Regions from separate parts of the Exiguobacterium sp. N4-1P genome, predicted to be linked through region 2. Evidence: riboswitches for the same ligand, from Rfam matches in the RefSeq annotation. Region 2 holds a riboswitch; the other holds the start of a gene.
The links. A riboswitch is a leader RNA that binds a small molecule or an ion and turns the genes downstream of it on or off. The one in region 2 is predicted to bind thiamine pyrophosphate.

Region 1: another riboswitch for thiamine pyrophosphate. It lies ahead of A0126_RS18105 (ECF transporter S component); the one in region 2 lies ahead of A0126_RS05965 (thiamine phosphate synthase).

Annotation. Positions count from the first base shown of each region.
Region 1 is NZ_CP022238.1:292,103-297,065, reverse strand. Features, by position in the region: gene A0126_RS18115 (DEAD/DEAH box helicase) at 1-1,471, shown strand, start outside; gene A0126_RS18110 (50S ribosomal protein L25/general stress protein Ctc) at 1,811-2,449, shown strand; TPP riboswitch at 2,539-2,637, shown strand; gene A0126_RS18105 (ECF transporter S component) at 2,737-3,315, shown strand; gene A0126_RS18100 (ABC transporter ATP-binding protein) at 3,312-4,877, shown strand; gene A0126_RS18095 (energy-coupling factor transporter transmembrane component T family protein) at 4,843-4,963, shown strand, end outside.
Region 2 is NZ_CP022236.1:1,174,318-1,179,280, reverse strand. Features, by position in the region: gene A0126_RS05985 (ThiF family adenylyltransferase) at 1-218, opposite strand, end outside; gene A0126_RS05980 (thiazole synthase) at 215-979, opposite strand; gene thiS (sulfur carrier protein ThiS) at 982-1,185, opposite strand; gene A0126_RS05970 (NAD(P)/FAD-dependent oxidoreductase) at 1,169-2,173, opposite strand; gene A0126_RS05965 (thiamine phosphate synthase) at 2,170-2,760, opposite strand; TPP riboswitch at 2,850-2,952, opposite strand; gene nagZ (beta-N-acetylhexosaminidase) at 3,019-4,251, opposite strand; gene A0126_RS05955 (OsmC family protein) at 4,248-4,673, opposite strand; gene A0126_RS05950 (MFS transporter) at 4,879-4,963, shown strand, end outside.

The DNA.
Region 1 (4,963 bases), on a different contig from region 2:
CGTTCCTGCCGTGCCGAACTTGGCCCTGTTGACCCCGGCTGCCTTCTTGACGGTCCACAGTCAACTGAAGGAACGATTGCTCGAGATGAAAGCCGGAAAAACAGAGCGACTGGCGTTACCGGAACCGCTCGCGACACAACTTTTGCCGTATCAGCAAGACGGCGTCCGCTTCTTCAAGAGTCTTGCGGCACACGACTGTCATGGCATCTTAGCGGACGAGATGGGACTCGGCAAAACGATCCAAGCCATCGGTTATATCGAAACGCTCCCGAGTGCACGTGTCTTGATCGTCGCCCCGGCGTCACTCCTCTACAATTGGGCAGCAGAGCTGCACCGCTTTGCTCCGACACGCACCGTCCGTGTGCTCAGCGGGAGTCGTGCGTCGCGCTTACGACAGCTCGAAGACTTGCCGGACGACGTCATTCTCATCATCTCCTACCCGTCGCTCCGGCTCGACATCAAAAATCATCAAACGATCCATTACGATTGTATCTTTTTTGATGAAGCACAACATCTGAAGAATCCACGGTCGCAGACGACGGTCAGCTTAAAACAACTGTGGGCGACGCGGCGGTTTGCCTTGACGGGGACGCCGCTCGAAAACAAGACGCTTGATCTCTGGTCAATCTTTGACGTCGTCTTCCCGGCACTCTTGCCGGACCGGCAACGGTTTCTCGACTGGTCAGCACGGGACGTCCAACAATTCGTCGAACCGTTTTTGCTGCGCCGGACGAAAAAAGATGTTTTGCAACAGTTGCCGGCGAAACAAGTCGTCCATCAGTACACGGAACTGACGGCGGCACAGAAAAAACTCTATGCCGCCCACTTGGCAAAGTTACAGCTCGAGACGTTACAGCATCTCGATCAGTCAAAACCGGAAGAACGGATGAAGTTACTCGCCGGATTGACCCGGCTCCGGCAAATCTGTTGCGACCCCCGGTTGTTCGTCGAAAACTACCGCGGCCGGTCGGCGAAACGGGACCGGTTGCTCGCCTTGATTCAAGAAAAACGGGCAGCAGACAAACGGATCTTAATTTTTTCACAGTTTACAAAAATGCTCGATTTGATTCGGAACGACCTGCATGAGTTGCACCTCCCTCATTTCGAACTGCGCGGGGATACACCGATTGCGGAGCGTCTCGAACGCTGCGACCGTTTTAATGCAGGCGAAGTCGATCTGTTTTTGATTTCACTGAAGGCGGGCGGCACCGGACTGAACCTGGCGACGGCGGATACTGTCATCTTATATGACAGTTGGTGGAATCCGGCTGTCGAACAGCAAGCGGCTGACCGGGCACACCGGATGGGACAAACACAGACGGTCGAAGTCATTAAATTAATCACGAAAGGCACGATCGAAGAAAAAATCATCGAGCTGCAGGAACGGAAAGCGACACTCGTGACGGACATACTTGAACAACCGGCGTCACTTGCGTTATCGGTCGATGAGATGGTTCAATTGCTTGAATAAGAGGAAAGGCACCGATTTCTTAATAGGATGTAAACCGTTGCTGCTCTAGGGAGAACAGGTTTCTGGCTATCGTTTTTTCGCCGGTTGATGTTTAGCTTTTAATGTTACGGGGGTATAACTATCATAGCACCGCATCAGCGAGTTGCTTTTACAACCACATGTTTCTCAATATCAGCGTAATGACCTGGGAGAGAAATGCTAACCACTCACTTCGATCTTCATTTTTATGAAATCAATTTGAAATAGCATTCGATGCACCGTCTTGATCCGGAACGATTCGTTCCACTCCTTTCTTCATTACCTTTTGAGGGCTATACCAAATTCAAGGGGGAAATGAACATGTCAGTAACATTAAAAGTAGAAGAACGCGAAGTACGCCCACGCTCACTTAGAAAGCAATTACGTCATGAAGGAAAAGCTCTTGGTGTCGTGTATGGTTACAAAGTGGAAAGTACACCGATTGCCTTTGACGAAAAAGCATTGATCAAAGTCGTTCGCGAACATGGTGAGAATGCACTTGTTGCACTTCAAATCGGTGGTAAAAAAGTCAACACACTGATCAACAAACTCGATATGGATATCTTCACACCAACAATCAAGCACGTTGAATTCATCGCTGTTAAAATGGATGAAGAAACAGAAGTCGAAACAGATATCGTCCTCGTCGGCGAAGCGGCTGGTGCAAAACTTGGTGGATATCTTTCACAAACACTCTTTAAAGTAACAGTTGCAGCTACACCAGATAAATTACCGGAACGCGTCGAAGTCGATGTGACAAATCTTAACCTCGGTGATTCTCTATCGGTTTCGGATTTGCCGGAAGAAAAAGAATACCGTATCGTTACGGAAGGTGACATTCAAGTCGTTGCCGTCGTCGAATCGACACTTGAAGCGGATCTCGAAGAAGCAGATGCTGAAGAACCAGCTGAAGCGACAGAAGAAGTTTCTACTGAAGAACAAACGGAAGAAAAAGAATAATTTTTCTTACCCTCCCCTCGCGGAGGGTTTTTATCTGTATTGACAACTGTCGGTAGAGTCGGTACAGTAAATAGCGTACACACTATATGCACATCCACTAGGGGAGCCCATTGGCTGAGACGATTCACTTCGGACCCTTTGAACCTGATCTAGTTCATACTAGCGTAGGAAAGTGGAGCGGTAATTCGTTCAATTTTTCTGCATGTTTGCAGATTCAGCGACCGCTCTCTTTCATAGAGGGCGGTCTTTTTGTTTGTCTGGTGGTTGTGCCAAAGGGAGATAGGAACATGAACAGTTGGAAAATGAAAGAAATCATTGTCATGATGATGTTGTCGGTTGCTTGCGGGGTACTCTACTTAGGGTGGTCGACATTGTGGTTACCGATTTCCGCGATCTTCGGACCGGTCGGATCGAACTGGATGTTCGGGATTTGGGTCATCGCGAGTCCGCTTGTCGCCTACATCATTCAAAAGCCCGGGGCAGCACTGATTGCAGAAGTCGTCGCCGCGGCTGTCGAATTATTCACGGGGAGTCACTTCGGATTATCGGCCTTATTGATTGGTTTCGCTCAAGGAATCGGTGCCGAAATCGCTTTTGCCCTCTTCGGATACCGGAAGTTCAACACAATGACGTTAGTTCTATCCGGAATGTTCGCCGCAATCGGTAGTATGGTCTATAGTCTTGTCGTCAATGGTTTCGCCTACTATACGACGACGACACTTCTGTTGACGTTTTCCCTTCAACTCGTCAGCGGTGCATTGCTCGGTGGATTACTTGCGAAAGTCATCGTCGATGCGCTCGTCAAGACAGGGACGTTGAACGGTTATGCGATCGGGCGTAAGCGGCGGAAGCCGGATGCAGCATGATTCATTGTAACGACTTGTCTGTCCGCTATCCGGGGCAACATGACAACGTCCTGCACAAGGTGACGGTGACGCTACACGAAGGGGAAACGACGTTGCTCGTCGGACCGAGCGGCAGTGGGAAAACGACGTTTTTACATGTTCTCGCCGGTTTATTACCTGACGCGATCGAAGCCGATGTCAGCGGCCACTGCAAAACGAATGGGACGGTCGGAATCCTTTTTCAAAATCCGGACGACCAGTTCTGCATGCAGACCGTCGGAGCGGAAGTTGCCTTTAGTCTTGAAAATCGCTCAGTCGACCGCAGTCAGATGGATGACCGGGTTGACGCCGTACTGGCACGTGTCGGCCTTGATGTGCCGCTGACGACACCGATTATGCAACTGTCAGGAGGGATGAAACAACGACTCGCCCTCGCCTGCGTCCTAGCCCTTGAGCCGGATATTCTATTGCTTGACGAACCGACGGCGCAACTCGATCCGGCAGGACATCGGGTTTTGATGCAGCTGATTGAGGAACTCCATCACGACCGGACGTTGACGCTCGTTCTGATTGAACATCAGCTTGACCGCTGTGTGACGTTCAGTGACCGGGTGCTCGTCTTCGATCACGGTGGAACGATTTTACGTGATGGTCCGCCGCTTGATGTCTTCGGTCAGCATCGCGCTGAACTCGAACGACGCGGCATTGCAACACCGCTCCTCTACCCGTATGAACTGGAAACCGTGCCCCCCGCTTCTTCCCAGGCGGGGCGGTTACGAAAAGTGACTAACAACCGTCCTCCGGTTCGGCACGACACGACGTTCGCGCTGACGCGCACCGCGTTAGGACGCCGTAAGCAAGTGATTGTCGATAACCTGTCGCTTGCAACACACGCCGGAGAATGGATCATGGTCGTCGGATCGAACGGTGCCGGGAAAAGCACGTTGCTCGAAACACTGGCGAAATTGATTCCGGCGCAAGGCGGTACGGTCCGCTTGTTCGAAAAAGAACTGCGGACATGGAAAAGTCGGAGCTATTACCGACACGTCGGATTCGTCTTTCAACAGCCAGAGCTCCAATTTCTCAAGCAGACGGTCGAAGACGAGCTCGTAATCAGCATGGATGCACCGACGCCGGAGCGGATTGAAACGGCGTTGCAATCCTACCGGTTAACCCATGTCGCCCGTCAGTCGCCCCTCGCCCTGAGCATGGGTCAAAAGCGACGGCTCAGCGTCGCAACGATGTTGTTAGAACCAAAAGACGTCCTGTTACTCGATGAACCGACGTTCGGTCAAGATGCCGAGACGACAAGTCAACTCATCGAGATGTTCGAGCAGGCGCGATTAAACGGGACGACGCTGATCATGGTGACGCATGACATGGAGCTGGTCCACCAGTATGCCGACCGGGTCCTCGTCCTTGGTGACGGGCGACTTCAGTTCGACGGCACACCGGACACTTTGTTTAAAGACGAGACGTTACTCGAGCATAACCAACTCTCTCGTCCGTTATCGTATTTGTATCAGCAACTCGAGGAGGTGAAACGTCGTGCAGGAAAACGACTCCCCGCTCGCACGTATTAATCCGGCACTCAAGCTCGGTGCCCTCCTGTACGTGATGGTGCTCTTGATTGCGGCACCGACGTTACGCGAAACGATAGCCTTACTTT
Region 2 (4,963 bases):
TCCTCCGTGTAAAGGTGCTGCCGCTGGAGATTGCTCCACTCGACGTAATCACGGTCGACGATCGTCAGCTTGCCGATTCCGGCACGGACGAGTTGTTCGGCACTTGCCGTTCCGAGTGCGCCCATGCCGATGATGAGAACATGTTTTTTTGTCAGCTCATCTTGTCCCGCCTGACCGATCGGCCGAAACCGGGTTTGCCGTGAATAACGATCCGTCATCGACTCATCCCTGTCTCGGGACTACTCGCCGTCGCGTACCGTTTCTTTTCGATCCGTCCCGCTTCAAAGCCAAGTCGTCCCGCTTCGACGGCAAGCTTCATCGCTCGCGCCATCTTGACCGGGTCTTTCGCATGGGCGACGGCCGAATTAAGTAAGACGGCGTCTGCACCGAGTTCCATTGCGTAGGCGACATCGGTCGGTGAACCGATTCCTGCATCGACGATGACTGGGACCGTCATCTGTTCGATGATGAAGCTTAAGGCCAGTGGATTAAGGATTCCTTGTCCGGATCCGATTGGGGACGCGGCAGGCATGATGGCGTGACACCCGAGTTCTTCCAGTCTTCGTGCCAACAACAGATCGTCTGACGTATACGGTAAGACGGTGAATCCTTCTTTTAATAATTCTTCCGATGCCCGCAACGTTTCGATTGGGTCCGGTAACAGCGTTTTATCACAGCCGATGACTTCAACTTTGACCATGTCGCACAGTCCGGACGCGCGGGCGAGTTTTGCCAGCCGAACCGCTTCTTCCGCTGTCTTCGCCCCCGCCGTGTTCGGTAATAAATGATACTGACTCAAATCAAGCGCCTCTAAAAAGTTCGGTTGACTCGCTTCAAAGATATCCATCCGGCGAACGGAAAAGGTCAGGATGTCTGCTCCTGATGCCTCGACTGCTTGCTGCTGTGTCGTCACGTCGGGGTATTTGCCCGTTCCGAGTAATAACCGCGACTGAAATGTCGTTTGACCAATCGTTAACATGATTAACCGCCTCCTACGAAGTGAACGATTTCAAAAGAATCGCCTGTTTGAATGGGTGTGTTTTGGTATGCTGTCCGCTCGACAATCTGTCGATTCTGTTCGATGATGACCATTTTTTCCGTCAAATTGAGATGATGAATCAATCCGTCGATTGTCGAAATCGATCCGTCAAGCGTATACGGTTGACCATTAATGGTGAGTTGCATTCGTGTTCCTCCTCGATTCATGTAATGAAAACGGACGAAGCTCATATTTCGGCGTGATTCCCGTTACCTCGTCTGCCAGGACGGACGCCGTGATCGGGGCGAGTAATATCCCGTGCCGATGATGCCCGGTCGCGACGAATAGGTGCCCGACTCCCGGGACCTGCCCGAGATAAGGCAATCCGTCCGCTGTTTGTGGACGAATCCCGGACCAGATGTCCACGATTTCCGCTTCTCTGATTGCCGGGAACAGTCGCGCCGCCGCCTGCAGGAGATGTTCAATCCCGCTGACGCTGACCCCTGTCGTCTCGTCACCGATCCGTTCCGTCGCCCCGATGATGATCCGTCCGTCAAACTTCGGAACGAGGTACACGTCGTCGCTAAACAACGTCTCGGTCAAGACATGTCCCGTAAGCCGGACGGCGAGGCATTCGCCTTTGACCGGTACCGTCGCGATCTCGACACCACTCGTCGCGAGTAACGCTTCTGATCCCCGACCGCTTGCGACCACGACGTTCCCGGCTTCGCGCTTACCGTTACTTGTCGCAACGCCGACGACGGTCGCCCCTGCCCGGAGCAGTCCCGTGACCATTGTCTGTTCTTCAATCACACCTCCGCGGGCTTTAATCGCGTGACGGAGCGAACGCGTCAACTGGACGGGATCGATTTGACCGACTGAAGCGAACCGGATGTCCCCGTCTGCACGGATCAGTCGAAACGGGTTTTCTTTATAGCCACTATCAATGCCGGTCTCATTAAACAGCTCACGGACGAGGTCGGGATAAAGCTGTCGACTCGCTGCTGCCAGTTGATGTAAGGCAGGAATCAGTTCATGATCCGTCGCAAGCATGCCGGCTGCTGCCCGCGTCGCTCCTTCACTGGAACGATTTTGCTCAAGCACGCGTACCGGTTGTCCTCGTTTGAGCAATTCGTAGGCGAGTGTCAAACCGATTACGCCTGCGCCGACGATTAACGTCTCTTTTGCTTTCATTGATCAATCACCTCGCGATACGACTGGACTGCTTCGACCGGATTTGCCTGACCGAGAATCCCTGACATCACAGCGATGCCAGCAACTCCGGTCGCGAGGACACCCGCGACATTCTCCGGCTGAATCCCGCCAATCGCGATGACGGGGACTTTTGAAAACGTGACGATTTGCGCGAGTGCCGCTAGTCCGCGCGGGGCGACGTCCTGTTTTGACGCCGTCGCAAAGACATGACCATACATGACGAAGTCGCTGTCCGTCTCAAGCGCTTCCGTCAAGGAGTGGATTGATCGGCCGATTTGTAGCTCGCTGAATTGACGCCGCACGACAGCGACGGGAATACTGCGCGATGTCAACTGGACACTTGACTTCGTCACGAGGGCGACATCGAGCCGGTCATGGACGATTAGTTTTTCACGTGGAACACCGGCGCATACTAGCTCCTCGATCAATTGGACGAGTCGGTCCGCCGACCAACCCGGTTCCCGGATATGAATCATGTCGACATAAGGCACAACAGCCGGCAAGACTTCTAGAAGATGTGTCAGCTCTTTTGTCCCGGTCGTCACAATATGTAACTTCGGACGCATACCTTCTCCTCCTTGCTACACAAAAAGGACCACCCCATGAACATGATGGAGTGGTCCGAAAAATGTCCAGGTAAGACCTGAGACAGGATGATAATCAGAAGCCACTTCCCTCCGCTAGTACGAACTAGATCAGGTTCAAAGGGTCCGGATATTTCCGTCTCAGTCTGCTGCGAGACTCCCCTAGTGTAGAACTATTTAGTGTTGGTTGGTTCATTCGTAGTCTACCATGACCGCTCGCTTGATTTCTAGTCTGACTTGTCAGTTCAGCCAATCCGTGACCGTTTTGACCTGTTCCGTCAATTGTTCACGCGTTGGAATCAGCTTCGTGTCTGCTAAATCATACGTTTGTTTCAGACGTAAGACACGTGTCACTTTCGCGTCGAGGTCAGCCCGTGATAGTGACTTGTCCTTGATCCCCTGCATAATTGCCGCATGAACATCCGTGTAAGCACCGGCTTGCGAGAACATCGCCATGTCGGCACCACGTTCGAGGGCGAGACGCGAAGCTTGGGCGAGACCATATTGTTTCGTGATCGCACCCATTACGAGGTCGTCCGTCACGATGACGCCATCGAACTTCAACTCGTCACGCAACAGTTGTTGCATGACCGGCTCTGATAACGACGACGGATTGTCTGGGTCGAGCGCCGGGAATAAAATGTGTGCGACCATCACCATTTCCGCTCCGGCATCGATTGCCGCTTTGAACGGGACGAGTTCCAGTTGCTCGAGTTGCGCTTTCGTCTTCGTCACGGTCGGTAAGCCGACATGCGAATCGACGGTCGTATCCCCGTGTCCGGGAAAATGTTTGATGACCGGCACGACATCTTCCGACTTGATTCCCTGCATTAACGGGACACCGAGCCGGGCGACATCATCCGGCTCAGCGCTCAGTGCCCGGTCCCCGATGATCGGGTTCGCCGGATTGCTGTTGACATCAAGAACCGGGGCAAAATCCATATTGAATCCATAAAACCGTGACATCGCACCAAATGCCTGTCCGGTCTTTTGCATCAATGCCGGATCGTTTTTCTGACCGAGCGTCAAACTCGGAGGTAAATGAAACGTTTGATCCGGGACACGGCTGACCCGTCCTCCTTCTTCATCGAAACCGAGGAACGCGAGCGGTTCGGCGGCTTGTGCGTCCTTGATTGCTGCCGTCAAGGTTTTCAGCTGGGCGTCTGACGTGATATTGCCTCCGAGTAACAGGACACCGCCTATCGCGTGATTGTTTAACAGACTTCGGTCCGCGTCCGATAACGTCGTCCCGCTGATCCCGATATACAGCAATTGATCGACCTTTTCAGCAGTCGAGAGTTTGGCGAGCTGACGTTTGATGTCTTGCTCCGCCTGTTCGGCAGCCGTCGGTTCGTCGGCTGCCGGCTGTTGCTGACTCGTCTTCGGTTCCGGTTTCGTCTTCGGTTCTGTTGCTGGTTCACTCGCGCATGCCGTCAAAAAGCAAGCCGTTAAAAGCAGGTAAATCGGTTTCAAAGCGGTTCCTCGTTTCGGACGCCATTGATTGAATAATAGACTTCAATTTCAGCATTCAGTGATTTCGAGACAGAACAGTATTTATCTTTTGATAACGACACGGCCCGGCGGACTTTATCGTCCGGTAAGTCGCCTTCGAGACGATAATGAATCGAAATCGTCGTAAAGCGGCGCGGGTGTTCCGTCGCCCGTTCTCCCTCAATGTCCATCTCAAACGAGGTTAACGGTAAACGCATTTTTTCTAAAATGGAGACGATGTCCATTCCCGTACAGCCGGCGACGGCGTGTAACAACAATTCAGTTGGTCGTGGTGCTCCGTTCTCCCCGTTATTTTCAGGTGCTGCATCCATTGCCAGTTGGTGTCCGGACTCCGTCACTCCACTAAAGCCCATCTTGTGATTCCATGTAATTGTCGCTTGCATTTTTCTCACTACCTTTCGATTTTTAGTTCGGTTCGCTTCGCTCTCCTTCATTATAGCGTAGTCTCACCTGAAGAAAATTGACATGCTATTCAAAATAATTCTTCTTTTCCGTTTCCATCCGATTCCCGTTCACCTGACACACGAATCATGCTATTCTGAAAAACGATAGTTTCGCGCTGCTTAGCGCTAGAATTGAGGAATTGATATGTCATCTACTACCCGTTTAAGTAAAACGGACTGGCTTTTAATCGCCACCCTCTCCTTACTGACGTTCGTCTTAGGCACAAGCG